4 regions of the Devosia lucknowensis genome follow, and region 1 is predicted to be linked to each of the others. Evidence: predicted binding sites of a transcription regulator. Region 1 holds the regulator's gene; each other region holds the start of a gene.
The links. The regulator LexA, encoded in region 1, represses DNA repair genes until DNA is damaged. The targets are predictions, from matches to a motif close to TGTTCNNNNTGTGTTCNG.

Region 1 (7,240 bases):
GTCCGGAGCCTACCGCGATACCGTGCTGCTCAATGCCGGCGCGGCCCTGCTGGTGGCCGACAAGGTGGGTACAATCGAAGACGGGATCGCCATGGCCCGCGACACACTGGAAAGCGGCAAGGCCAAGGCGACACTGGCCCGCCTTGTCGCAGTATCGAACGGACACGGCTGATGACCGATATTCTCAAGCAGATCGAAGCCTACAAGCGCGAGGAAATCGCCGCTGCCAAGAGCATGCGCCCGTGGGCCGAGGTCGTTGCCGAAGCGCATGACCAGCCGCCGCCGCGCGGGTTTCTCAAGGCCATCAAGGACCAGCGGGCGCGGGGCGAATATGCTCTTATCGCCGAGGTGAAGAAGGCCAGTCCCTCCAAGGGGCTGATCCGCGAAGATTTCAATCCGGCGGAGATCGCGCGCGCCTACGAGATCGGCGGGGCGACCTGTCTTTCGGTGCTCACCGACAGGCCCAGTTTCCAGGGATCGCCGAGCTACATGATCGAGGCCCGCGCCGCCACGCGGCTGCCGGTTCTGCGCAAGGATTTCCTGTTCGAGACCTACCAGGTGGCGGAAGCCAGGTCCTGGGGGGCGGATTGCATCCTCGTCATCCTTTCAGCGGTGGGAGACGACGTGGCCCGCTATCTGCTCGATGCAGCCCAGGAATGGGGCATGGATGCGTTGGTGGAAGTGCACGATCAGCTCGAGCTCGATCGGGCGCTGGCCCTGGATGTCAAGTTCATCGGCGTCAACAACCGCAACCTGCGCACCTTCGAGACCACGCTCGAGACCACGGTGAACCTTGCGATCGGCCTGCCCCCGGATGTGGTGCTGGTGAGCGAGAGCGGGATCTTCACCCATGAGCATGTGCGGATGCTTGACGAGCGCTGCAATGTGGGCTCGTTCCTGGTCGGCGAGAGCCTGATGCGCCAGGACGACGTGACCGCGGCGACCCGGACCCTGCTCACGGGGATGCCGGAGGCGGTCCGCTGATGAGCGGGCGCCTCACCCATCTCAACGACAAGGGCGAGGCCCATATCGTCGATATCGGTGACAAGTCGGTTACGCGGCGACGGGCCGTGGCGCAGGCCCGGATCAGCGGAGAAGCCGCGACCATTGCGGCGATCCTGGGGGGTGCGCTCAAAAAAGGCGACGCGCTTGCGGTGGCGCGAGTCGCCGGCATCATGGCCGCCAAGAAGACCAGCGAGTTCATTCCGCTGTGCCATACGATTGCGCTGACCAAGGTGAGTGTCGACATCGTTGGCGATGGCGAGACTGCTATCCTGGTGTTGGCGGCGGCCGAGACGACCGGGCAGACGGGCGTCGAAATGGAAGCGCTGGTGGCAGCGTCCACCGCGGCGCTGACGCTCTACGACATGGCCAAGGCGATGGACCGCGCGATGGTGGTTTCCGACATCTGCCTGGTGGAAAAATCGGGCGGGAAATCCGGCGACTTCAGGCGCGACGCATGAGCCTGCTCCCGGTCGAAGCCGCACTCGAAGCCATTCTTTCCCATATTCCGCCCGTCGTGATCGAGCACGTGCCGCTGAAGGAAGCGGTCGGGAGGGTGCTTGCGCAGGACCTCGTGGCCAGCCACGACCAGCCTCCGTTCGACGCCAGTGCCATGGACGGCTATGCAGTGCGGGCCACCGACGTATGCGACGATGCCGTGCTCAAGGTGATCGGGACGTCGCAGGCGGGCTCGGGTTACAGTGGCACGGTGGGCCCCGGGGAGGCGGTGCGCATCTTCACGGGCGCGCCAGTGCCTCGTGGCGCCGATACCGTCATCATGCAGGAAGAGGCGGTGCGCGACGGCGATCGGGTCCGGTTCACAGCCCCTGCCCGGCCGGGTCACAGTGTCCGCCTGAAAGGGAACGATTTTGCCGTCGGCCAGGTACTGGTGGCGGCGGGCACACGGCTGACGCCGATGCAGATCGCAGTGGCGGCGGCTGCGAATGCGGCCTCGCTGGCCGTCGCGCGGCGGCCGCGGATCGCGCTCCTCGCGACGGGCGACGAACTGGTGCTGCCCGGCAACCGGCTCGAGCCGGACCAGATCGTCGCATCGAACAGTTTCGGTCTTGCTGCGATGCTGCAGCCCTATGCCGAACGCATTGTGGATCACGGCATCGCCTCGGACGACCGCGTCGTCCTGCGGTCACGCCTCGAGGCAGCATTCGCGGATGCGCCCGATATCCTCATCACTACCGGCGGCGCCTCGGTGGGCGAGCATGACCTGGTGCAGGACGTGCTCAAGGACCTGGGCGTTTCGCTGGATTTCTGGCGCATCAACATGCGGCCGGGCAAGCCGCTGATGTTCGGCACGCGCGACAAGACGCTGGTATTCGGCCTCCCCGGCAATCCGGTTTCGGCCATGGTGACAGCGACAGCGTTCATCAAGCCGGCATTGCGCGCGTGGCTCGGTCACTCGGCCGCGGCGGACTGGAGGTTGCCCCTCGCCTCGCCCACGCCTGCCAACACCGCCCGACGCCATTTCATGCGCGCGCGGCTGGTGCAGTCCCCGTTCGGGCCCGCCGCAGAGCCGATCGCGCAGACCGATAGCGGCCATACATCGTCCCTCGCGGCCGCGGACCTCCTCATCGTGCAGCCGGAGCATGATCCGGGCCAGCCCACAGGCGCTGTCGTCGCCGCCATTCCGATCGACGCCTTCTGAACTCCGTCGGGACCGCGCGCCAGTTTGTCGGCTCCCAAAAAAATCCTCCGCCACCGCGGGCATTGCAGAACATAAATGGAACATGTATTGTCGTTCCGTCTATGTTCCGATTCTGGGGTCAACGGGCCAATGCTCACACGCAAACAACATGAGTTGCTGATGTTCATCCATGAACGGATGAAGGAAAGCGGCATTCCCCCGAGCTTCGACGAGATGAAGGACGCGCTGGACCTGGCGTCGAAGTCCGGCATCCACCGCCTTATCACCGCGCTGGAGGAGCGCGGCTTCATCCGCCGCCTGCCGAACCGCGCGCGGGCCCTCGAAGTGGTGAAGCTGCCGGATTCGATGAACCCGTCGCTGGGTGGCCGCAAGGCGCGGTTCGAGCCTTCGGTGATCGAGGGGAGCCTGGGCAAGGTCAGCGCAACTCCGGTACGCGGCATCGCCACGGAAGAATATGCGCGGCCGGTGTCTATTCCCGTCATGGGCCGTATTGCCGCTGGCACGCCGATCTCGGCGATCGAACAGCATACGCATACGATCCAGGTGCCGCCCGAAATGCTGGGGGCGGGCGATCACTATGCGCTCGAAGTGCGAGGTGACTCGATGATCGAAGCCGGCATTTTCGATGGCGATACTGTCGTCATCAAGAAGCAGGAAACAGCCGGCACCGGCGAGATTGTCGTAGCGCTCGTCGATGATGAGGAAGCAACGCTGAAGCGACTTCGCCGCAAGGGCGATACCGTGGCGCTCGAGGCGGCAAATCCGGCATATGAGACGCGGATCTTCCCCCCTGACCGCGTGAAGGTGCAGGGCCGGCTGGTTGGGCTTCTCAGGAAGTACTGATATCTCGGCGGCACGCGGACGATCCTCATGTCGGAGGACGTGGCAAGTTCGCGCCTTGGCGGGACGAGCAGGTATCCGGGCTGACGCTGGCGTCGCCCGGATGGTGTGAAGCGGTAAATCGGGGCCGTTCGTGTCCCGACTTGCGTCATTGCCGGGCTTGTCCCGGCAATCCCCATTCACCGCGGCATAGAGCACCGGGACACGTCCAGTGGTGGCGATGAGGGACAGTTCAGTCTCTGAACGAGTTCACCCCGCGGATTCCCAAGCGATCTCGCGATATGGATCCCACGCTTGCTTGTGGCGCTGACTGTCGCGGGTGCATGGCATGGACTACCGACTTACGTATGGCGGTGGCGATGTGGGACCGTTCTAGATCGGTGCGAGTTCACCCCGTGGGTTCCAAGCGACCTCGCGGTATGGCTTGCGCCGGGAGCCGTGTCCGGTCAGGGCCACCGAGTGAACTTGCGAGGAGCAGCGTTCAATCTGGAAGCGTGCTGCGGGCTTTCAGGTAAACGCCGACGGCGCTCAGCGCGAAGGCGAATGCCCGTCCGCAAGGCGACAGTCGGCATGGCCGAAAAGAAGCAGGTTCCGCGATGTGTCACGAGAGACGTGGTCGGTGAGTTTGGCGTCGGATCTGGCAACGAAGCGGCAGGCTGCTTGAAGCTGGAACGGCTTGGGGTCTGCGTTTTGCGCCGCCGCAACTTCGTGTCCTGGCCTTTTCGGGCGTATCGTGGTCATCGCCATTGAGGACGATGTTGCCGGTGGTGTTGGTGCCGTCGCCGATGGTGATCGTGGCAGTCGCGGCATTGGTACCCGCGTCAGCAAGATCCCCGAAGCCCGTGGTGGTCGCATCGAACGTGCCGCCACTGGTTCCATCGTCATAAACCCAGCCGCCCGCAAAGTTGATTTCAGAATTCGGGCCAGTCGAGGTGGACTGAAGTTTGATCTCGGTGCCGTTGTCGGTCAGCGAGAAGCTTGTGGCGTCGAACCCGACTGCCACGATTGCAGCCTGCATGGCCGCGCGGAATTCACCGATGGTGTCGAGATCGCCGTCATTGCTGGTGGATGCGGCATCGGCAATCGTCTTGTTCATGATGACCTGCCTGGTCGAGCCGTCAATGGTGAGATTGAAGGTGATGCTGTCGCCAGGCGATTTTTTTTGGGGTCAGCCGCGGTTGTTTCTCTGAGACATGCGCGAGACATGCCCAATGGTGACGTCAGCAGAATGCGCGGAACCGTAGTGCGATTGACCGATTGCTGCCTTGCGACAGCATCTTTGGAACCACCGGCCTGAGTGGGAGGACGCTCTACTTTCGGGGCACTAAAGCGTGTCTCAGGAACGCTCGCTTGGTTGCGGCATTCATCCATCATGGAGGAACGCGCAATGACTTCTGGTCCGCTCAGGCTCGGGTTTCCGGTCAAGGTGCTCGGCAATCCGGCCCTCAAGAGCAACGACGCCAGACGCGCGCAGTCTAACCCGCATCTGCGGGTATCGCTCGGATACCTCGCCGAAATATTCGACTATCTGGCCAAGCACGAGATCGGCATGTACCGGATGTCGTCGGACCTGGCACCCTACGCGACCCACCCCGACATGCCGCAATTCCACTCGATGGTGAACGATTGCGCTGCCGACCTCGCCGCCTTGGGGCTGAGGGCGCGGGAGCAGGGATTGCGGCTCTCGTTCCACCCGAGCCAGTTCATCGTGCTCAACAGCCCCGACCCGGAACTGGTGCGCAAAAGCGTGTGGGATCTCACCAGCCAGGCCGAGATGCTGGACCTGATGGAACTGGGCCCCGAGGCAGTGCTGGTGGTTCACGTCGGCGGGGTCTACGACGACAGGATCGCAGCCCGCCAGCGCTGGATCGAAACCTGGCCGACCCTGCCCGAGCCGGTGCGGCGGCGGCTGGTGCTGGAAAATGACGACCTGCGGTTTTCCTGTGCGGACGTGCTGCATATTCATGAAGCGACGGGCGTTCGACTGATTTTCGATCACCAGCATTTCTGGTGTCTCAATCAAGAGGGGCTGGATTTGCGCGAGACGCTGGAGCGCATGCTCCGCACCTGGCCAGGCGACACGCGGCCCAAGATCCACTTTTCGTCACCCCGAACCGAATTACGGCAGCTGAGCCGCAAGAACCGCAAGACCGGCAAGACGGAAATCGTCAACATCGCGCCGGTCTGGACCGGGCATGCAGATTTCGTGCAGCCCTTCGAATTCATCGCCTTCATGCGGATCGCGCAGGGGCTGGAATTCGATGTGATGGTCGAAGCGAAAGCAAAGGACCTGGCGCTGATCCGGCTGCGGCCGGACTTGGTACGGTACGCGCCGGATGTCGCGGCGCGCTTCGGGCTTTTTGATGCCCAGCAGGATGCGCTGGATGGCGAGGAGGCCTCATTGCTTGTAGCAGGCGGGGAGTAGGTTGGGCGAGGTCAAATTCACTGTGATGACCGAGCATGGGCTCCCGCATATGCCGGAGTGACACCGGTGTGTGTGATAGAACCGCGTTCAATCTCAGCGGTCACCCAAGTGAAAACGCCGCCGGGGTGGCCGGCGGCGTTTTGTCATTGCGTGTTGAGCTTAGTGGTTGTCGCGCGGCAGGCCTTCGGTCTGGGCGATGCGCTGGTATTTCTGGGCGGGCTTGAGGATGGCACCATCGCCCAACTGGCCAACGAGCGAGCGCTGAATTTCCTGCCACGGGGTCTGGTGCTTGGGGAATTTATAGCCCCCTTCGGCTTCCAGCGCGGCGCGGCGGGTGGCGATCTCCTCGTCGGAAATCAGGATATCAGCCTCACCCTTGGTGAGATCGATCCGCACCTTGTCGCCGGTCCTGAGAATGGCAAGATTGCCGCCCGCAGCCGCCTCGGGGGACGCGTTGAGGATGGAGGGTGAACCCGACGTGCCCGACTGGCGTCCATCGCCGATACAGGCAAGCGAGGAAACGCCCTTCTTGATGAGGTAGGCCGGGGGCCGCATGTTCACGACCTCGGCAGCGCCGGGATAGCCGATCGGGCCGGCGCCACGCATGAAGAGCAGCGTATGCTCGTCGATCTCGAGTGACGGATCGTCGATGCGATGGTGGTAATCCTCGGGACCGTCGAAGACCACGGCCTTGCCCTCGAACATGCCGGGATGAGCCGGGTCGCTGAGATAGCGTTCGCGGAATTCCTGGCTGATCACGCTGGTCTTCATGATGGCGTTGTCGAAGAGGTTGCCGCGCAGCACGAGGAAACCAGCTTCGGCCTTGAGCGGATTGTCGAAGCGACGAATGACCTTGTCGTCTTCGATGACCGTGGAGCGGCAGTTTTCGCCGATGGTCTTGCCGTTCACCGTCGGCGCGTTCTCGTGGATTAGACCCTGGGTCATCAGTTCGTTGACGACAGCGGGCACGCCACCGGCGTGATAGTAATCCTCGCCCAGGTACTCACCGGCGGGCTGGAGATTGACCAGCAGCGGAACCCTGAGGCCATGCTCCTGCCACTCGTCGATTTCAAGGTCGACGCCAATATGCTTGGCAATGGCGTTGATATGGATCGGCGCGTTGGTCGAGCCGCCAATGGCCGAATTGACCACGATGGCGTTGAGGAAGTTTTCCTTGGTCAGGATGTCGGAGGGTTTCAGGTCCTCGTGCACCATTTCCACGGCGCGCTTGCCGGTGCGATAGGCCATTTCCTGGCGATCGCGATAGGGCGCGGGAATGGCGGCAGAGCCCGGAAGCTGCATGCCGAGAGCCT
Region 2 (7,240 bases), 450 kb from region 1:
GCGTGGCAGTGCCGATGTCGTGCACGTAGAGGATATCGACCTTTTCGACGCCGAGGCGCTGGAGGCTGTCCTCATGCGAGCGCATGACGCCGTCGTAGGAATAGTCGTATCGCTGGTCGAAGGGCAGGGGATCGATCCAGTTGCCCTTGTCCTGCCGGGCAGGGTCGACCGGCCGGAGCAGGCGGCCGACCTTTGTGGAAATCACCGGGCGGGGAGTGGCCTCGCGCACGATCTCGCCCACCAGGTGCTCGGACCGGCCGAGGCCATATTGGGGTGCCGTATCGACATAGGTGATGCCGGCAAGGAGAGCGTGGCGGACGGTGGCGCGCGCCTGATCCGACGGGACGGCCGAGAAAATTCCGGCAAGGCTGGCGCCGCCGAGGCCGAGCGTCGTGACTTCGAGCCCGGTCTTGCCCACCTGGCGCTTTTCAAACCCGCGACCTGCCATTTCAGCCTCCCAACTGTCTGGAAGATAACTGACATGTTAGTTGCCGGGAGTAAAGCAGGGCCGGCGCCTGGTGGCGCCAACCCCGCACACAATTGCGCCCGTGGGCCTGACCCAGGGCGGCTTCGTGCACCAGAGTTAGTAGAGTCCGGCAACCACGACCGGCTTTTCGGCCTCGACCCGGATCGGGTTGCGCAGCGGCAGGCCGAACTGGCTTTCCTCGATCTCGAACGTGTCGCCGGTGCGGTTGGAAATGCCATCGGCAAAGCTCAGCGTGGCCGTGCCGAACATGTGCACGTGGACGTCGCCGGGCTGGCAGAACAGGTCATATTTGAAGTGATGGTATTCGAGGTTGGCGATCGTGTGGCTCATATTGTCCTCGCCCGAGAGGAAGGGCTTTTCCCACACGACCTGGCCGTCGCGGATGATGCGCGACTTGCCCTCGATGTGGCGCGGCAGGTCGCCGACGCGGAGTTCGGGGCCGAACGAACAGGCGCGCAGCTTGGAATGGGCAAGGTAGAGATAGTTCATCCGCTCGGTGACGTGGTCGGAAAACTCGTTGCCCAGCGCAAAGCCGAGGCGCCGGGGCTGGCCGTCTGCGTCGATCACGTAGATGCCGGCGATCTCGGGTTCCTCACCTGCGTCGAGGGCAAAGGACGGCGACGGGATGGGCTTGCCCGGATGGGCGACGATATGGCCGTTGCCCTTGTAGAACCATTCGGGCTGGACGCCCTTTTCGCCGGCCTTGGGCTTGCCGTTCTCGAGGCCCATGCGGAACATCTTCATGCTGTCGGTCAATTCGCCCGCGGGCTTGTCGCCATTGGCCTTGTGCATGGCGTCGCGCGTGGCGGCGGAGCCCAGGTGCGTGAGGCCGGTGCCTGTGACGTGCAGGTGGGCCGGATCGGGATGGTCGATCGGGGTGAGGAGACGCCCCTCCGTCGCCAGCGCCAGCTTGTCCACCGGCGCGCCTATTCCCCTGGCTTCCACCGCAGCCCCGAGGCCCGACCCGGCTCCGAGGGCGGCCTGCACCAGTTCATACGTGCTCGACACGCCATTGATCCGGTGGGTTTGGCCATTGCGGGTCACGCCGACGGCGCGCTTGCCCTGGTCATCGATATATTGAAGGAGATGCATCGGGTGGTCCTTGGTCGCATGGATTTTGCCGCATAAAACGTGTCCGGCGTCCACGTGTCCAGCTAAAAATCATACTTTTATGGTCGGGCTAACGGGAGCAGCAGAATCGCTTTATTGCGAGCCTGAGCAGCGTCCCGCGCCGATGTGACCGTGTTCTCATTTTGTACCTTGACGGAACCGAAACAAAATGAGAACAAATAAAGCACGGAACAAACACATCAGCCATCATCCGCCCCTCGTTGCGCAGCATCGGAGAGCGTGAAATAAGGAGACAGCATCATGGCAGCTTCGCCGCTTCGCGTTGTAGAGGGTGGATCGATGGACAAGGACAAGGCGCTTCAGGCGGCTTTGAGCCAGATCGAGCGGAATTTCGGCAAGGGCTCGATCATGCGCCTTGGCGAGAATTCCGCAATCGAAGTGGAATCGATCTCGACCGGCTCGCTCGGCCTCGATATCGCGCTTGGCATTGGCGGGTTGCCCAAGGGGCGCATCGTTGAAATCTTCGGGCCGGAAAGCTCTGGCAAGACCACGCTGGCTTTGCATGTGATTGCGGAAGCGCAGCGCAAGGGCGGCATCTGCGCCTTTGTCGACGCCGAACATGCGCTTGATCCGGTTTATGCCCGCAAGCTCGGGGTCAATGTCGATGATCTGCTGATTTCCCAGCCCGATGCCGGCGAGCAGGCGCTCGAAATTACCGACACCCTGGTGCGTTCGGGCGCCATCGATGTGCTCGTCGTCGACTCGGTTGCGGCGCTGACGCCGCGCGCCGAACTCGAGGGCGAAATGGGCGACGCGCTTCCTGGCCTCCAGGCTCGCCTGATGAGCCAGGCCATGCGCAAGCTGACCTCGTCGATCTCCAAGTCGAAGTGTCTCGTCATCTTCATCAACCAGATCCGCATGAAGATCGGCGTCATGTACGGGTCGCCCGAAACGACGACGGGCGGCAATGCGCTGAAATTTTATGCCTCGGTTCGTCTCGACATCCGCCGTATCGGTGCGCTGAAGGACCGCGAGGAGATCGTGGGCAACCAGACCCGCGTGAAAGTGGTCAAGAACAAGCTTGCGCCGCCGTTCCGCCAGGTCGAGTTCGACATCATGTATGGCGAGGGTATCTCCAAGACGGGCGAGCTCCTCGACCTGGGCGTCAAGTCTGGCATCGTCGAGAAGTCGGGTGCCTGGTTCTCCTGGGACAGCCAGCGTCTGGGACAGGGCCGCGAGAATTCGCGCCAGTTCCTCAAGGACAATCCCGAGATTGCCGCCACGATCGAACAGGGCGTGCGCGAAAGCTCCGGCCTTCTGGGCGAAGTGCTGCTGGTCGCCGGTGGCGAAGACGACGCCGGTAGCGACGAATAATCATCCAAGATCCCATGCACTCTTCAAGGCACCGGTTTCCGGTGCCTTTTTTCTTTGGCCCGAGCCAATCTCGATGCCTTAGCAATGCTGGACAGGGTCAAGTTCGGCGCGATAGAAAGCCCGCAATTCTTTGTCTGGGCGCGACGGCGCCCGCTCGCCATGAAAGCCTCTACATGACCAGCGTAAACGACCTCCGTTCGAGCTTTACCGGCTATTTTGCCCGCAATGGCCACGAGGCTGTTGCGTCCAGCCCGCTCGTTCCGCGTAACGACCCGACGCTGATGTTCACCAATGCCGGCATGGTGCAGTTCAAGAACGTGTTCACCGGCGTCGAGAAGCGTCCGTATTCGACCGCCACCACGGCGCAGAAATGCGTGCGCGCCGGTGGCAAGCACAACGATCTCGACAATGTGGGTTTCACCGCGCGTCACCACACCTTCTTCGAGATGCTGGGCAATTTCTCGTTCGGCGACTACTTCAAGGACCGCGCCATCGAGCTGGCCTGGAACCTCCTGACCAAGGATTGGGGCCTGCCCAAGGAAAAGCTGATGGTCACCGTCTACCAGGACGATGACGAGGCGATGGAGCTCTGGAAGAAGATCGCTGGCCTCTCGGAAGACCGAATCGTGCGCTTGGGCGCCAAGTCGAACTTCTGGCAGATGGGCGATACCGGCCCCTGCGGCCCATGCTCGGAAATCTTCTATGACCATGGCGACAAGATCTGGGGCGGCCCTCCGGGGTCGCCGGATGAAGACGGCGACCGCTGGATTGAAATCTGGAACCTGGTCTTCATGCAGTTCGAACAGCATGCCGACGGTTCGCGAAGCGGTCTGCCGCGCCCTTCGATCGATACGGGCATGGGCCTCGAGCGCATCGCCGCAGTCATGCAGGGCGTGCACGACAACTACGATATCGACCTGTTCAAGGCGCTGATCGCGGCTGCCGCCAATGCGACCAATGCCGATGTCAACGGCCCGGGCAACCGCTCGCTGCGCGTCATCGCTGACCACCTGCGTTCGATGAGCTTCCTCATTGCCGAAGGCGTGCTGCCGTCCAACGAGGGCCGCGGCTACGTGCTGCGTCGCATCATGCGCCGCGCCATGCGCCACGCGACGCTGCTGGGCGCCACCGAGCCGACCATCTTCAAACTGGTGCCGACGCTGGTGCGCGAGATGGGCCAGGCCTATCCCGAGCTCGCTCGTGGCGAAGCCATGATCGCGGAAACCGTCCGCCTCGAAGAAGGACGCTTCCTCAAGACGCTGGGCAGAGGCCTGCAGATTCTCGAGGCTGAAACGGCCAGCCTGGGCGAGGGCGCGACGCTTGATGGCGCGACTGCCTTCAAGCTTTACGACACCTATGGCTTTCCGCTCGACCTGACGCAGGACGCGCTGCGTTCGCGCAATATTGCCGTCGACCAGGCCGGTTTCGATGCCGCCATGGCGCAGCAGAAGGCGGAGGCCCGCAAGAACTGGGCGGGCTCGGGCGAGGCGGCGACCGATACCGTGTGGTACAGCCTCGCCGACAAGCTCGGCCCCACCGAATTCCTCGGCTATGAGACCGAGACGGCGGAGGGCGAGATCAAGGCCCTGCTGGTCGACGGCGCTGAGGTGGCCGAAATTGCTGCCGGCCAGGACGGCATCGTCGTCGTAAACCAGACGCCATTCTATGGCGAAAGCGGTGGCCAGGTCGGCGATACCGGGACCATCAAGGGCGACGGCTTTGCCGCTTCGGTGACCGATACCGGCAAGCATCACGGTGTTTTTGCCCACAGGGTCTCGGTGCGCGAAGGCACGCTGAAGGTCGGGCAGGCGGTCGAGCTCGTTGTCGATCACGATCGTCGCTCCTCGATCCGTGCCAACCATTCCGCCACGCACCTGCTGCATGAGGCTCTGCGCCTGGTGCTGGGCGACCATGTCGCGCAGAAGGGCTCGATGGTGTCGGCCGACCGGCTGCGCTTCGACTTCGTGCACACAAAGCCGATGACCGCGCAGGAAGTGGCCGAGGTCGAGGACATCGCCAATTCCATCATCCTGCAGAACACAGCCGTCGAGACGCGGCTCATGGGTGTCGAGGAAGCCAAGGAATCCGGGGCCCGGGCGCTGTTCGGCGAAAAATACGGTGACGAGGTGCGCGTCGTCTCCATGGGCGAACCGACCGGCAATGGCCTCGGCTGGTCGGTAGAGTTGTGCGGCGGCACCCATGTGCGGCGCACGGGCGATATCGGCCTCGTGTCCATCGTCACCGAAACCGCGTCGGCGGCCGGCGTTCGCCGCATCGAGGCGTTGACCGGTTCGGCAGCGCGTCACCGCGGCAACGCGAATACGCAGATCGTCGCCTCGGCTGCCAACCTGCTGCGCTCGGGCACGCATGATGTGCTCGACCGTATCGAGGCGCTGCAGAACCAGATCAAGAGCGTGGAGAAAGCGCTCAGCGACGCACGCCAGAAACTGGCGCTCGGCGGAGGCGGCGAAGCTGGTCCGGCCAGCGAGACGGTCAACGGCGTGACCTTTGTCGGTCGCGTGGTCGAGGGCGTGGCTGCCAAGGACATCAAGTCGGTAGTCGATGCCGAGAAAAAGCGCATCGGCTCGGGCGTCGTGGTCATCGTGCTCAAGGGCGAGGACGGCAAGGGCACGGTCGCCATCGGCGTGACCGACGACCTCACCGGTCGCTTCGCCGCCGGCACGCTGATCAAGTCGGCAACGGCGGCCCTGGGTGGGCAGGGTGGCGGCGGCCGTCCCGACATGGCCCAGGGCGGTGGCCCCGATGGGGCGAAGGCCGGCGAGGCCATCGCAGCGATCAAGGCGCTGCTTTAGATCTCATCGACAAGGGGCCATCCAGTCCCATGGACCCCGGCGCAGGTCGGGGTCCGCTGAAGCGCCAAGATGGATCCCGGCCTGCGCCGGGATGACATCGATGCTGGCAGCGGCCAAGCAGGATCACTGCCCGGCGCGGAAGAAGAACAGGCGTGGCTTCCAGCGGATCGGCCGGCGTTCGCTCAGGACATTGAGCAGGCCGGCGCCAACCACCACGACCATGCCCACGATCGAGATCCAGTCAGGGTATTCGCCGAAGAACAGCGCGCCGAAGAGGATGGCCCAGATCAACTGGCTGTACTGCACCGGCGCGACAAGATTGGCCGGGGTGCGCTTGGTGGCGGCGATCAGCATGAGCCCCCCCAGCCCGCCCAGAAGACCGATACCGGCAAAGATGGCCAGCTGTTCGGGCGTCGGGATCACGAAGGTCGGGATCATCAGGAGGCCATTGAAAATGGCCGAATAGAGCACCTGCAGCCCGACAAGGCTGACGCGGCGCTCGCGCGGGGCGACGTGGCGGAGCACGATCGTCGTCACTGCCCCCAGGGCCGCGCCGATCATGATCACGACGTGGCCGGGCTCGAGTTCGCGCATGCCGGGGCGAATGACCAGCACGACGCCCAAGAAACAGAGCAGCAGCAGCAGCCAGCGCTGCGGCGTCACCGTCTCCCTGAGGAAAAAGACCGACAGCACCGTGACGATGACCGGCGTGGTGAAGCCGATGGCATAGACGTCGGCGAAGGCGATGTGGGTGAAGGCGTACATGACGCAGGCCGTGCCGAGAATGGCCGTGGTGCATCGCAGGTGCACCAGCCAGGGGTGGTGCAGCTTGTACATGTCGCGGAAGCGTTCGCCCCGCTTGGTCAACATGAGCGGAATGATGGAAAAGCTGGTGGTGAAGAAGGCGATCTCGAAGACCGACATGGCCGGCCCGGTGGCTTTGATCAGGGCATCGGAAACGGAAAAGATCGCGTAGGCCGCAAAGGCCAGAATGACGCCGACGGGCATCTGTGACTATCCAGAAATAGGGGAAAGCAGGCAGTGGCAATGCGCTACCATACTAGCTGCCCGCCGCTGCGTCATCAGGGAACGGGCGGGATTTGTGGCGTCTCGACGCCTTTCCAGGCCGGTCCGATGATCTCGACGCGATTGGTCCAGAGATAGCCGTGGAAGTCGCGCGGGACGCGGGCCAGCGTTTCCAGATCATCAATGCCGGCCGTACCGGGATCGCCCGCGCCATAGGCGCCGACGAGGATGATCGCGCTGCCGGCGTCGGCGAGGCGCTGCTGGAGGAGGTTGGGCCAGCCCCAGAGCCAGGGAGCGATATTGATCGGGATCATCACGTGGGTATCACGGCACGCATCGGGCACGATACCGGTCCAGCCCAGCGCCACATACTGGGTGAGACAGTCGATGAGACCGCGGCGGGACCAGACATTGAGGTCTTCAATGAGGACGGCCGCGCGGTTGGTCGGCTGGTCGCCGCCATAGGCGC
Region 3 (7,240 bases), 850 kb from region 1:
AGCCAACTAGGGGGTGTACCATGACCGACCTGTCTCGCGTTCTCGTGGTGGAAGACGAGATCATCCTTTTGCTCTCGCTGATCGATGACCTCGAGGATCTGGGCCTCGATGCCGTGCCGGTGACCAGCGCCCGCGGCGCCATGAGCCTGCTCGATCAGGTCGACGCCCTGGTGACCGATGTCGAATTGCCCGGCAATTACACGGGCCTGCAGTTGGCACGGTTCGCGGCCACCGCCCGCCCGGGCATGCCCATCGTCGTAGTATCCGGCGGGGTCACGCCAAAGGCCGATGACCTGCCCGTGGGCGCCGTCTTCATTCCCAAGCCATACAGCACCGCAACGATCGTCGCGGCACTCGAGCGGCAGGTCGTCGCCCGCGCCGCCTGAAAAAAGAAAACCCGGCATCGCTGCCGGGCTCTTTTTTCGCCTTACGATCCGCTGCTGATCCGCACGATCGTGGAGGTTCCGGCATCCCGGTTCTCGGTCACCGCATAGACCGCTCCATCGGGTCCGACACGCACATCGCGCACGCGCGCTCCGACATCCACGCGTTCTTCGCTTGCCACGCGATCACCATCCATCTTCAGGACGACCACGCCCTGCGACACGAGGCCACCCACGAGGAAGGCGCCGTCCCAATCAGGGAATTCCTCGCCTTCGTAATAGGCCATGCCAGAGGGAGCGATCACCGGATCCCAATAATAGACCGGCTGCTCGGTATCTTCGTTTTGGGTAATGCCTTCGCCGATCGCCGCCCCGCTATAGGCGACGCCATAGGTCACCTCGGGCCAGCCGTAGTTGAGGCCCGCTTCGGGCTTGTTGAGCTCGTCGCCACCCTTGGCGCCATGCTCGACCGTCCACAACCGTCCCTCGCCGTCGAGCGTTGCCGACTGCACGTTGCGGTGCCCCAGGCTCCAGATCTCGGGCAGCGCATCCGCCGTATCGGCGAACGGATTGCCCTCGACCGGCGCGCCTTCGGGCGTGATGCGGAAGATTTTCCCCAGGCCGCTGGCCAGCTCCTGCGCCTGGTCGCGGATCGGCTCGTCCGAGCGTTCACCAACGGTCAGGAACAGGTTGCCATCCTCGGTCGGCACGATGCGCGATCCGAAATGCAGCTCGCCATCATAGGTCGGCTCCTGGCGGAAAATGGTCTCGACATCGCTGATGGTCGCGCCGCCTGCTTCATCGAGAGTCAGGGTCGCAGCGGCCAGCGCCGTGCCATTGCCGTCGTCGCGCGGCTCCGCGAAGGATAGGTAGATGCGGCCGCTGCTGTCGAAATCTGGCGCCAGCGCCACGTCGAGCAGTCCGCCCTGCCCCCCGAAGGCCACTGCGGGCATTTCGCCTTCCACTTCCGTCGCCTCGCCTTCCGCCGTCACGATGTGCAGCTTGCCCTCCTTGGCGGTGACCAGCATGCGCCCATCGGGCAGGAACTCCATGGCCCACAGGTGCGGCAGGCCCTCGGCGATGACCTCGGTCTCCACGGCAGTCGCCGTTTCAGGCAGCGGCGCCCGTGTCTGGCCTTCGAAGGCCGGGGTCTGGTCGGGGGCATTGGGCGGCGCCGGATTGGCGGTTTCGCCTTGCGCCATCGCCGGCATGGCAACGAGCGTGGTCAGCATGGTGCCGACAAGCAATCTGGCAGTCAGAGTCATCGATGGGCTCCTTGAGAAGTGTGGCGCCTTGCGGCGGCTCCTGTCGGAAAGCCACGGCGGCGGAATGGTTGCCCGCCCCCGTGTCACATAAACGTTGGCGCCCGAACCCAACTTTTGCCCTTTTCGGCAGGGTCCTATTTCATCTGCACGATTTGGATGAGGTTTCCGCAGGTGTCGTCGAACACCGCCATCCGCACGGTGCCGGCATCCATGGGTTCGACGGTAAACCTCACGCCCAGGCCCTTCAGACGCTCGACTTCTGCGGCCATGTCGTCGACCATGAACGACGTATAGGGAATGCCGTCGGCCACCAGCGCGTCCTTGAACGGCTTGGTCGCCGGATGCCCGCTCGGCTCCAGCAGCAACTCGGTCCCCTCGGGATTGTCGGGCGACGTCAGCGTCAGCCAGCGATTGCCCCCGCCCATGTCGATATCGTGCTTCACCACGAAGCCCAGCTTGTCCCGGTAGAAGTCCAGCGCCTTCCGCTGGTCGTTGACAGGCACGCTGGTCACATAGATTTTCATTTTTGGTCCCTTTTCAGTCAAATCCGCAGTTCCACCCGAGGGCCACCCTCACCAAGGCCCTAAGCGTCCATCGCCCCTCACAAATACCGCCCCAGCCAGGCCGCCTGCGCCGCCCTGAGCGGCCCCAGTTCCAGCGCATGCAGCTTGGTCCGCCCCGACCATTCCACCCGCACCAGCCCCGCCCGCTCCAGCATATCCAGATGCTGGCTCACGGCCTGCCGCGACAAGGCCGGCTGGCCCTCTGCCATCGCTCCCGCACAGAGCTCGAACAGCGACTGGTTCGGCCGCGTCGCCAGCCGATCCAAGATCCGCCGCCGCGTCGGGTCCGCCAGCGCCTTGAAGATCGCGTCGAGTTGGTCCTGGGTCATGGCTCCGATAGGCAAGTGTTTTATTGCATGTTTATATGCAAGCAAATGCTTGCATGTCAAGTCGTGCGACAGATCGGACTTGCCTCGATCTATCCGAACACCCAAATCTGCCCCTCCCCCTGTCAGGGGGAGGCCGGGTGGGGGTATCCTTGGCCCAATCTCACAATCAGGACCATTGCAGTGAGCGTAGCCTTTACCAAGGAAGACAGTGCCGAGACGGCGGCCGAAACCATGCTGCCGGAAAAGCCGGTCCCATCAGGCCCGAACCTCGTGACCGCAAATGGCCTCGCCATGCTTGAACGGCAACTGGCCGAAGCCACCGCCGCCTACGAAACCGCCCTCAGAATCGAAGACATCAACGAACGCCGTCGCCATTCCGCCAACCCCTGGCGCGAGCTCCGCTACCTCACCGAACGCCTCCGCACTGCCCAGGTGGTCCCGCCGCCCGAAACCACCGACACCGTCGCCTTCAGCTCCCGCATCACCATCGAACGCGACGACGGCCGCACCCAGACATTTACGATTGTCGGGGAGGACGAGGCTGATCCCAAGGCAGGCACGATCTCGTTTGCGTCACCCCTGGCGCGGGCGCTGATGGGCAAGGGTGTGGGGGATGTGGCGGCGTTGGGAGATGCAGAGGTGGAGATTGTGGACATCGGTTAGACGTCGCAACTGTCACTGTGATGGGATCTCGAATAATAAAAAGTGTTGCGCAAGGGAGACTTATGACGATCAATATGAAGAGATGAAACGCTCGTTATTTGCTCCGGTGAACTATGAGAAAGCCCTTCAGAGGCAGTATCGACACAGACGCGAAACTCAAACGCCTTCGCGATTATCTGCAACACTATTCGATAGCACTCAAAGATCAGGGCTTCGCAAGGATTTACATCGATGCGTTCGCAGGCACGGGTAGCAAAACAGAAACGCGCGCGTCGCTCCCGCTGTTTGATGGCGATCAGGCTCAGTCACAGGAGGTAGATACCCCGGGCTCGGCACGGATAGCACTGTCCATAGACCCACCGTTTCATACTTTGGCGCTGATTGAGCAAGATGCCGGCCGCTTCGCCGAGTTACAAAAGCTTAAAGAAGAGTTTCCCGACCGCAAGATTGCTATCAAGCACGGTGATGCAAACGAGAGCGTCAAAAAGATCTGCGCAGGCGTTCAATGGCATAAGGCCAACGGCCCAATTCGAGGCATGCGCGGCGTGGTCTTTTTGGACCCGTTTGGAATGGAAGTAGAGTGGGCCACGGTGGAGGCCATTGCTAACACCCAAGCCCTAGACTGCTGGTATTTTTTCCCGTTGTCCGGTCTTTACCGCAACGCCCCCCACGACCCCACGAAGTTGGATGCAGGAAAACAGCAAAGCCTGGACCGGGTGTTGGGCACACGGGACTGGCGAGAAAAGTGGTATCAACACGACTTTGAAAAACGTACGCTGTTTGAAGATGAGCAGCAGGCCATACGGCGCTCGGACGTGGACGCGATAGAAGCTTACGTTAAGTCGAGGCTGCAATCCGTTTTCAAAGGCCTTGTGATGGACCCCGTCAGATTGCGTCACAACAATGGAGCACCGATGGCATCGTTGTTCTTCGCGGTGTCCAACCCTAAGCCAGCGGCCGTGGCTCTGGCAAAGAGAATTGCGAGTTACATACTCAAGTGAGGAAGCTCATCCCAAGTGCGCCTGCGGTAGACTCTTCCAGTGGCTTTCTTGTTTGTGCCGCCCCATTGCTTAAAGAAGAAGGCTGTTCGCGACATGATGCACAGCTCATGTATTTCATCGACCCATTCCGACTCCATAGGTCTTGCTTGTGGTCCAGACTCCCCTCCAACGATGGCCCAGTGTATCCCCGATAGTTGAGCAGCGGCCACCGAACCGATAAGCGGCTCAAAGGAGACAAATCTCACGACCGCAGGTACTGAGCGCAGTTTATCTAGACGGTTCACTACCCCCCCATCCTCAACGCTTGTGCCTAGCCAGACGTTTTTTAGGACAGGTAAGCCAATCCGCTCGAAGACTGCTGACATCCGCTCTGGACGCTTAGTGAGAATTTGGAAGGTGTGTTGTGGCGTTTCTGCCATAACTTTCCAGACAGCCAAGATGAAGCTGTCCGGAACATCTTCATGGAACAGATCAGACATGGAATTTACAAAAATGCGGCGCGGTTTACGCCACTTTCGAGGAGCATCCAGGCTGAGATAATCAAGTGAAATTCGGCCAGTCCATTTCGCTCGCCCACCAGATTGCCGCGTTAGACCAGAGTATTTCTCTAGGCCCATTGCCTCCAGGCGGGCCGCCATCCGCATCGCATAGCAATTGGTACATCCCGGCGAGATTATGGTGCATCCGGCTACTGGGTTCCATGTAGCGTCTGTCCACTCAATCGATGTGTCTGCCATTCAAGCCTCCAAACAAGACTCTGGACAATTCGGGTAAACAAACTCTAGCATAGAACAGAATAGGAACGCATTTTATTGGCGGTTTTGTGGCTTCCTCTCCCTTCCCTTCCGCCGACTCTTCGGTTACACCGCCCGCTTAACCACCATGTTCGGTCTCTTCCCCTGCGCTGCAGTGCTCAACTGTCACGCGGGTTTCGCGCGGACAGGTGCGTCCGGGCGATTCTCCTCGCCCGCCTACAGGTCCAGTTAGCCGAGCGAGCGCCATGCCAAAACGTACCGATATCAAGTCGATCCTCATCATCGGTGCGGGTCCGATCATCATCGGGCAGGCCTGCGAGTTCGATTATTCCGGCACCCAGGCCTGCAAGGCGCTCAAGGAAGAGGGCTACCGGATCATTCTGGTGAACTCGAACCCGGCGACGATCATGACCGATCCGGAGCTGGCCGACGCCACCTATATGGAGCCGATCACCCCCGAAGTCGTCGCCAAGATCATCGAGAAGGAGCGCCCCGACGCGCTGCTGCCGACCATGGGCGGCCAGACGGCGCTCAACTGCGCGCTGTCGCTGCGCAAGATGGGCGTGCTCGAAAAATTCGGCGTCGAGATGATCGGTGCAACGGCCGAGGCCATCGACAAGGCCGAGGACCGCGAGCTGTTCCGCGACGCCATGAAGAAGATCGGGCTCGCAACCCCGCGCTCCATGCTCGCCCACAACACCATCGAGGCCCTGCAGGCGCTCGAGGTGATCGGCCTCCCCGCCATCATTCGCCCCAGCTTCACCATGGGCGGCACGGGCGGAGGCATCGCCTACAACCGTGAGGAATACCTCGCCATCTGCGAAAGCGGCATCGACGCATCGCCGACCAACGAAGTTCTCGTCGAGGAAAGCGTCCTGGGCTGGAAAGAGTTCGAAATGGAAGTTGTCCGCGACAAGAAGGACAACTGCATCATCGTCTGCTCGATCGAGAACCTCGACCCCATGGGCGTCCACACCGGCGACAGCATCACCGTCGCTCCGGCGCTGACGCTGACCGACAAGGAATACCAGATCATGCGCGACGCCTCGCTGGCGGTCCTGCGCGAGATCGGCGTCGAAACCGGCGGTTCCAACGTTCAGTTCGGTGTGAACCCCAAGGACGGCCGCATGGTCGTCATCGAGATGAACCCGCGCGTCTCGCGCTCGTCCGCGCTTGCCTCCAAGGCCACCGGCTTCCCGATTGCCAAGGTCGCCGCGCGTCTGGCTGTCGGCTACACCCTCGACGAACTCGAAAACGACATCACCGGCGGCGCCACCCCGGCCTCGTTCGAGCCGACCATCGACTACGTGGTCACCAAAATCCCGCGCTTCGCCTTCGAGAAATTCCCGGGCGCCGATCCGCGCCTGACCACGGCCATGAAGTCGGTCGGCGAAGCCATGGCTATCGGCCGCACCTTCCAGGAATCGCTTCAGAAGGCCCTGCGCTCGCTCGAAACCGGCCTCACCGGCCTCAACGAGATCGGCATTCCCGGCATCGGCGAAGGCGAGGACAAGAACGCCATCAAGGCCGCCCTCGGCACCGCCACGCCCCAGCGTCTGCTGCATGTGGCCGAGGCCATGCGCCTCGATGTCTCCAACGAAGACATTTTCGAAGCCTGCAAGATCGACCCCTGGTTCCTCGAACAGATGCGCGGCATCGTCGACATGGAACAGAAGGTCAAGGAATTCGGCCTGCCCAAGGATCCCGCCACCCTGCGCCAGCTCAAGAGCATGGGCTTCTCCGATGCCCGCCTCGCCCAGCTCGCCGGTCTCAAAGCCTCCGACGTCCGCAAGCTCCGCCACAGCCTCGAAGTGCGCCCGGCCTACAAGCGCATCGACACCTCGGCCGCAGAATTCGCGTCTCCGACCGCCTATATGTACTCGACCTACGAAGCCCCGTTTGGCGGCAAGGTCGACGATGAAGCGCGCCCGTCCGATCGCAAGAAGGTCGTCATCCTCGGCGGCGGACCCAACCGCATCGGCCAGGGCATCGAGTTCGACTATTGCTGCTGCCATGCGGCCTTCGCGCTGGCCGATGCCGGCTACGAAACCATCATGGTCAACTGCAACCCGGAAACCGTGTCGACCGACTACGACACCTCCGATCGCCTTTATTTCGAGCCGCTGACCGAAGAAGACGTCATCGAAATCCTGCTCACCGAAAAGCAGAATGGCACGCTCCATGGCGTCATCGTGCAGTTCGGCGGCCAGACCCCGCTGAACCTGGCCGAAGCCGTACAGAAGGCCGGCGTGCCGATCCTCGGCACCCAGCCCGATGCCAT
Region 4 (7,240 bases), on a different contig from region 1:
CGCCATCGCGGTCTTTTGCTTCGGGCAACGGATCGCGCCGTTCCGTTAGATTAGGCCATGCCACCGAGAACTTGCGGTTGAGTTCGAGCCACTCGTCCAGACCGCTTTCGGTGTCGGGCTTGATGGCTTCGGCCGGGCATTCGGGCTCGCAGACACCACAGTCGATACACTCGTCCGGGTGAATCACCAGCATGTTCTCGCCCTCATAGAAGCAGTCCACCGGACACACTTCCACGCAGTCGGTATATTTGCAGGCGATGCAATTGTCGGTGACGATGTAGGTCATCTAGGAGGCGATCCCGTTTGTGCGCGGCCTGACCCTTGGGGCAGGTCAGCCCACCTGTCTCAACGCGTTCGGTGCTAAACCGTTTTCTTCGCACTCGCAAGGCTGTCGAGGGAGACGGTTTGGCGCATCTGGCCGCCGCCGGGAAACGACTGCCTATTCCTCGTCGGATCCATGCAGGCGATCGACCTCGCGCCGCTCTTTTTTCGTCGGCCGTCCGGCGCCTGGAGAGCGTTCGGCAATGGTCGCATCGTAGGGGGAAAGCGCAGTACGCGGCATCGGAGCCGGAGACATGTCCTCGTAAAGGCCGTGTGCTTCGCTGGCGGGTCCCCGCCGCGTGCCGGGATCGAGTATGCGCCAGACGACGATGCGTCCATGGATAGACATGGTGAGCACGTCACCCGCGCCAACCTTATGGTCGGTACGATCGGTGCGTTCTGAATTGACACGGACCGCACCGCCTTCGATGATTTTCTGCGCCAGGGTGCGCGACTTGACGGCGCGCGAGAAGAACAGGAACCGGTCGAGCCGCTCCTTGCGAAGCGGTATGTCGCCCGGCCCTGCCAATCGCTACTGGCCCTTGGGCGCCTTGAGCGCCATCAGCTTGGCAAAGGGGCTGTCGGGATCGAAAGCCTTTTCCTTGCGCTCTTCCCGCTGTGGCTGGAACCGCGCGCGCTCGCCCTTCTGGTCGTCCGGGCGCCGGTTGTCCGGACGTCCCTTGCCCTTTTGAAGATGACGGGCCTTGCTCAGGTCCTGCACCTCGCCTTCGGGACGGCGTGGGCCCTTGCCCGATGGCCGCGCACGATCGTTGCGACGGCCCTGCTGGCCTTCGGCGTCGCTATCGCGGCGACCACGCGGCTCATGGCGCCGCTGTTCGCTGTTGCGACGACCCGGAAACCATACCTCGTCGAATTCGGGCTCCGCGGGAGCAGCATCGGCCGGCGCGGCATCGGGCACCGCACCCTCCGCGACATCGGGAAGCGGCGCCGGTGGTTCAATCACGGCAGGTTCGTCGACAGGGTCGACGGTTGCGGCCACAGCATCGAGCGAAGCCTCCAGCGCGGGCACTTCGGCCGACGCTTCTGCCGGAACGGCGGCGGCAGTCTTGGGAGTGCGGCGGACACGATAACCCAGTGACGTGAGGATCGAGGCGAAATCCTCGCCCGAGCAGCCCAGCAGACTGGTCATTTCCACGGTGACGCGGAAACCATTGCCTTCAGCCGCGCCCGCAGGCAGGTCGCCCGCATACGGACGGCCCGCATCGATGGCGATCAACGGACGAATGATATCGGCTAGACGTTCAAGGATATCGACGCGCACGGCGCGACCGCCGGCGACCTTGAAGCCCGCGACCTCGTAGAGGCGCGCGTCGACTTCTGGATCGACCACGAAAGAGGTGCGGCCCGAAAGCACGATATGCGGGATATCGGTGACGCCGGGCTGGCGAATGCCGCCGTGTTTGAGTGCAAACAGGATAAGGGCAAGTTCGCGCGGCGCGGGCTTGAGCGAAAGCGGCAGGTAGAGGTGATAGGCGCCGAACTTGATGCCGAGTTTCCTCAGCTTGCCACGCACATCCTGGTCGAGGCCCTTGACCTCGTCGGCGACAGCTGAGCGCGGCAGGAGCCCGATATTCTCGAACAGCTGATAGGCCAAGCCCCGGGCCGTACCGTCAATGTCGGCCGGCGCCTCAAGGGTCATCACCTGCTCGAGCACGGTGTTGATGTGATGGCGCAGCCAGAGCGAGAGGCGATCCTGAACCTTTTCCAGATCCGGGCCGGTCAGCGTCTCGTCGGCCAGCATGATGATGCGCGGACGATAGAGGCTGTCACCCTCGGCCAGTTCGGCCACGATCTCGCCGCGCCAGCGCAGTCGACCATCGGTGGCCAACACGAATTCTTCATTTGGCGAACCGGCGAGCCGTTCGGCACGATGGCCTATCTCCGGGGCGACCACCGAGTCGGCTGCGCTGCGCAAACCCTTGGCGTCCACGTCGCCATCGTTGCGGGCCAAGGTGAAGCGGAAGCCTTCGAGCGTGCCGATGAGATGGCCTTCCAGCCTGACTTCGCCGCGCTCGTTAATTTCGGGAGATACCATACGTTTGTCTTTCAGGTGGCGGAGCAACACGCTGGTGCGCCGATCGACGAACCGTTGCGTGAGTCGCTCATGCAGAGCGTCACTCAGGCGGTCTTCAATGTCTCGCGTCTTTTCGCGCCAATAGGTAGGGTCTTCAAGCCAGTTTTTGCGGTTCGCGACAAAGGTCCAGGTCCGGATTTGCTTGATCCGATTGCTGAGTGTGTCAATGTCGCCCTCCGCATTGTCGCAAAACCGCACCTGCTCGGCAATCCAGTCTGCCTTGACCGATCCATTTCGTTTCAAATCCGAATAGATCCGGGTGACGATTTCGCCGTGAGCGGCCGGTGATATCCCCTGATAGTCGGGAATCTGGCAGCATTCCCAGAGCAGTTTGACCGCATCATGGCCACGCGCCAGCGCTCCGGCCTCATTGCGCGCGACGAATTCGAGCGCGTGCTGATCCTTGGCGACGGGCACGCGGGTTAACGTACGATCCTCAGGCGGCTCCTCGAGCGAGTGGCGCAGACGCTCGATGGAAGAGAAATCGAGCTTGCTGTTGCGCCATTGCACCTGCCGCACCGGTTCGAAGTCGTGCGTTTCGAGCTGGACGACCAGTTCCTCGTCGAAATTCTCGGTGCCACCGGTGACGCCGAACGTGCCGTTGTGCCTGTGCCGCCCTGCCCGTCCGGCGATCTGTCCCAGTTCTGCCGGCGTCAGCGGCCGGGACTGGTGGCCATCGAACTTGGTGTCGTCGGCAAAGGCGACGTGGTGGATGTCGAGGTTGAGGCCCATGCCGATGGCGTCGGTGGCCACGAGGAAATCGACATCGCCGTTCTGGTAGAGCTCGACCTGGGCATTGCGGGTGCGCGGGCTGAGCGCCCCCATGACCACGGCAGCGCCGCCCCGCTCGCGACGGATCAGCTCGGCGATGGCGTAAACCTGCCGCGCTGAAAATGCGACAATGGCGGAGCGCGGCGGCTGCCGGGAAATCTTTTTGGAGCCGGCATAGGTAAGCTGCGAGAAGCGCGGCCGGTCGATAATTTCGACATGCGGGACGAGCTTTTTGACCACATTGGCCATGGTGCCCGAACCAAGCAGCAGCGTTTCATGAAAGCCGCGCGCCTTCAGGATGCGGTCGGTAAAGACATGGCCGCGATCGAAATCGATGGCCGTCTGGATTTCGTCGATGGCAACGCAATCAACGTGAATATCCATCGGCATGGCTTCCACTGTCGCCACCCAGTATCGCGGCTTAACCGGCACGATGCGCTCTTCGCCGGTAATCAACGCCACGGCCTGTTCACCGACCCGCTCCACGACGCGCTGGTACACCTCGCGGGCAAGCAGGCGCAGCGGCAGGCCAATCATCCCCGTGGGATGGGCCAGCATGCGCTCGATCGCATAATAGGTCTTGCCGGTGTTGGTCGGGCCAAGGATCGCCTTGACCGTGTGGGCGGGAGAAAAGCTCATTGCTTCCTATCTAGGATGTCCGCGCCACGCTTGCGAGGGGCATCACGGACTTGTCCCAGCAAAGGACAGTTTTGTCACCAAATCGCCACGACAATTCAACGACAGAACGAAATAGGAACGAAACAGAACCGAATCGACGCGAAGCGCGCAATCCTGTTTTGTTCACGGCTAGATATGGTGGTGAGAAACCAAGGCAATACGCAACTCACGCCTAATGGTGCCAGCAGTTCGTCCTTGAGGGGGCCAAATGCTTCAGATTGATTGCTAATGGGTTAAACTGGCGCTGGGAGACGCAAACCTGAACAGGAGGTAAACCTCTCGCACACCGACATTTTTTGAATTTTTATTCGGTCCGCCCAGGACCGCCTGGGCTTTTGCTGCGGGCATTGACGATAAATCCGGTTGACGTCTCGGATTGGCACATCTGCGAAGCTTCCGGCGTCGCTGCCTTCAGCGCAAGACCCCTCGTTCCCATGACGGGATCCACGAATGATATGCGTACCCGGCCACACCAGGTGAGAGTGTAAGTCCTTGAATCATTTTGGAACATTAATGTTCCCGGACCGGCGCGGACCTTTACCATTGAACCAAACCCGGAACGAACGGAGACAGAATCGGGCCTGAATCACCAATGCAGGTTTGTTCTCCACCACATATGGTACGTCTCGACCGGCCACGGGGCTATGGCGCGGCACAGCCAGCGTCCTAGGTAGGAAACCGGTTAAAACCCATGAATATGCGGTTAAATTTGACGTTTACCGGTCAGATGCTGACGGAAACTTAGCGTCTGCGCGGGTACTTGCTGACCATAGGTTAACCTTTGGCCCCGCGTGCTGCGGCCACCTAAAACTGCAAAATTGTCAAAAAAGCTTTTGACCGTCCGATTACGGGACAGTGGGTCGAGCGTCAGCTCTGGGCGCGGGTCAGGACGATCGACAGGTCGCCCATGCTGGTGCCGATGTTGACGCGGTAGGGAATGAAGTAACCGGTCTGCCCGAGCGGCGCGTACCACAGGATCATCCGGCTGGTCTCAGCCATGTAGGTTGTCATTTCCGAGCTTTCGAAATGGCCGGAGATCGGCTGGTAATCGACCGAGCAGGCAACGAGGGGACCCTGGTAGCCGGTCCGCGGTGACGTGGCCTCGTCATTGTCGAGAAAGCCCATCTTGATGTCGAAGCGCTCGACGCCGGTGAAAATCTTGAGCGTGCGGTCGCAGAGGCTGCGGTCGAGGGCCGTCCCCTTGATCACGAAAGCCGACAGAAAATCGCCCACGCCATTGAGGTGGCGACGCTCGAGCGGGATCCGGTCGTAGGAATCGAGCACCGGCGGATTGACCTGGAACGTGCTGACATTGCGGCCGTCATAACCGACATTGACGTTGAAGGTCTCGCCATTGGCCTTGGTCTCGAGCGCGAACGTCTCCGACTGCAGCGTCGATCCGGAGGAAGAGCCGGTCGCCTTGGCATTGGCGGTGCCGCTCGCGACGACCGTTCCGAGGCCGGCGACCCGCGCCGACACATCCAGCCCGTATTGCCGCCCATTGTCGGTGAGCCCGACATCGACCAGCGCCACGTTGATACCACCCACGGTGACGACGTAACTGGCGCGCGCGTCCACCTCGGCTGCGTGGACGGCGAGCGGGGCGAGCACGGTGAAGAGTGCGAGGGCGGGTCGGATCACGTTGGGTCTTCTCGGCTGCAGGATGCCCGCGCATCCCGGCGGGCAAACGAATCACTGGATCGTCAGAAGGTGCCGCTCCCTCGGGGCTGAAGCAAGGCGCTCGCGGGCGCTTGAATCGGCGCTCGGGTTGACGCGCAGCCCCCAATTCTCTAAAGAGCGCGGGATTTCATCACAATCGAGGCCCGTAGCGGGACGATCCCGCCACGCAGGACCTTTACACAAACAAGGATATCACCAATGGCACGTCGCTGCGAGCTTACCGGCAAGGGCGTTTTGATGGGCAACACCGTTTCGCACGCCCTCAACCGTCACCGCCGCCGTTTTCTTCCCAACCTCATCAACGTCACGCTGCTCTCCGAAGCGCTGAACCGTCCGGTCAAGCTGCGCGTCTCCGCTGCAGCACTGCGCACCGTCGAGCACCGCGGTGGCCTCGATGCCTTCCTGATCAAGCAGGACGACGCCGACCTGTCGCCGCTGGCTCTGGGCATCAAGAAGGAAGTCCGCGCCGCTCTCGCCGGCTAAGCGGTTTTCCAGACCAGTTTCGACCGCGTGGCGGGCAACCGCCGCGCGGTTTTGTTTTGGGGTCTCCACCTTCGTCATTGCCCGGCTTGACCGGGCAATCCAGACGATGCGACAGCGCCCCCTGGACTACCCGGTCAAGCCGGGTAGTGACGATGGCGGGAATTTCCTGCTAAATGACGACATCCGCACCGGTCTCCTGCCGGCCGCGGACAATTAAAGGTACAGTCCGATGCTGTCTCGTTTCCTGGTGGCCGTTGCCGCCATGGTGGCCGTGGTCGCCGCCTCCAACGTTCTCGTGCAATTTCCAGTCGGTGTGACGCTGGGGGGCATCAATCTCGGTGACATCCTCACCTGGGGTGCTTTCACCTACCCCGTGGCCTTTCTCGTCACCGACCTCTCCAATCGCGCCTTCGGGCCGCAACGGGCCCGCCTCGTGGTCGTGGCAGGCTTTGTGGTTGCGGTGATCCTCTCGATCTGGCTGGCGACGCCGCGCATTGCCATTGCTTCGGGCTCGGCTTTCCTGGTCGCGCAGATGCTCGACATTTCGATCTTCCACCGGCTGCGCAATGGCGCCTGGTGGCACGCGCCGATGTTCTCGTCGCTGTTCTCGTCGGCGCTGGACACGGCGATCTTCTTTTCGCTGGCCATGGCGCCGGCCTTTGCCGGCATCGACAGCTTCTTCGGGCTCGAGGATTCCTCGCTTGCCTTCCCCGCTCCGCTGCTCGGCGTCGGCCCCGAGGTGGAACTCTGGCAGTCGCTCGCCCTCGGAGACTTCCTGGTCAAGCTGGTGATGGCGGTGCTGATGCTCGCGCCCTACAAGACCGTCCGCGATCTCGTGCTGAAGCGGATTCCAGTGGCGGCGTAGTCGCAGGACCCCACCCAACCTCCCCCTGACGAAGGGGGAGGAGCGCATCGCGTTCGTCTCGATATTTTGCTTACGCACGGGCCGGCCGCTCCCCGCCTTTCGGGGGGAGGCCCGGTGGGAACTACTCGGGCAGCGCGAATTCCAGGATCAGGGTGCGCTGCCAGTCGTTGAAATTATTGTCCGAGCCGATGAGGATGCGCGTTTCGCCGCCGGGCGTCTGATGCACCATGAGGCTTTCCATGTTGTCGATCTCGCCGCCCTGCGCCGAGAGCAGCAGCTCGCCCTTCATCAGATTGCCCGGCTTCACCTGATCGGCGGGAACGCGCCGGAGGTTCATGACGAAGGCG

Region 2: recA (recombinase RecA) is a predicted target of LexA. The motif match lies at 1,758-1,775, and genes of this name have one in related genera.
Region 3: CCK88_RS09245 (three-Cys-motif partner protein TcmP) is a predicted target of LexA. The motif match lies at 3,292-3,309, and genes of this name have one in related genera.
Region 4: CCK88_RS17995 (helicase-related protein) is a predicted target of LexA. The motif match lies at 3,929-3,946, and genes of this name have one in related genera.

Annotation. Positions count from the first base shown of each region.
Region 1 is NZ_FXWK01000001.1:1,037,582-1,044,821, reverse strand. It holds gene trpD (anthranilate phosphoribosyltransferase) at 1-172, shown strand, start outside; gene trpC (indole-3-glycerol phosphate synthase TrpC) at 172-984, shown strand; gene moaC (cyclic pyranopterin monophosphate synthase MoaC) at 984-1,463, shown strand; gene CCK88_RS04910 (molybdopterin molybdotransferase MoeA) at 1,460-2,662, shown strand; gene lexA (transcriptional repressor LexA) at 2,792-3,505, shown strand; gene CCK88_RS04900 (hypothetical protein) at 4,104-4,598, opposite strand; gene uvsE (UV DNA damage repair endonuclease UvsE) at 4,890-5,927, shown strand; gene CCK88_RS04890 (IlvD/Edd family dehydratase) at 6,087-7,240, opposite strand, start outside.
Region 2 is NZ_FXWK01000001.1:1,482,892-1,490,131, reverse strand. It holds gene CCK88_RS07275 (aldo/keto reductase) at 1-448, opposite strand, end outside; gene araD1 (AraD1 family protein) at 584-1,579, opposite strand; gene recA (recombinase RecA) at 1,859-2,932, shown strand; gene alaS (alanine--tRNA ligase) at 3,106-5,745, shown strand; gene CCK88_RS07255 (DMT family transporter) at 5,869-6,753, opposite strand; gene CCK88_RS07250 (glycerophosphodiester phosphodiesterase family protein) at 6,828-7,240, opposite strand, start outside.
Region 3 is NZ_FXWK01000001.1:1,884,108-1,891,347, forward strand. It holds gene CCK88_RS18415 (response regulator) at 21-386, shown strand; gene CCK88_RS09225 (PQQ-dependent sugar dehydrogenase) at 428-1,648, opposite strand; gene CCK88_RS09230 (VOC family protein) at 1,783-2,172, opposite strand; gene CCK88_RS09235 (ArsR/SmtB family transcription factor) at 2,250-2,540, opposite strand; gene greA (transcription elongation factor GreA) at 2,721-3,203, shown strand; gene CCK88_RS09245 (three-Cys-motif partner protein TcmP) at 3,317-4,204, shown strand; gene CCK88_RS09250 (DUF5131 family protein) at 4,189-4,941, opposite strand; gene carB (carbamoyl-phosphate synthase large subunit) at 5,205-7,240, shown strand, end outside.
Region 4 is NZ_FXWK01000002.1:1,138,342-1,145,581, reverse strand. It holds gene fdxA (ferredoxin FdxA) at 1-286, opposite strand, end outside; gene CCK88_RS18000 (RNA-binding S4 domain-containing protein) at 440-850, opposite strand; gene CCK88_RS17995 (helicase-related protein) at 854-3,826, opposite strand; gene CCK88_RS17990 (DUF3108 domain-containing protein) at 4,733-5,506, opposite strand; gene rpmB (50S ribosomal protein L28) at 5,744-6,028, shown strand; gene CCK88_RS17980 (queuosine precursor transporter) at 6,258-6,893, shown strand; gene CCK88_RS17975 (esterase-like activity of phytase family protein) at 7,015-7,240, opposite strand, start outside.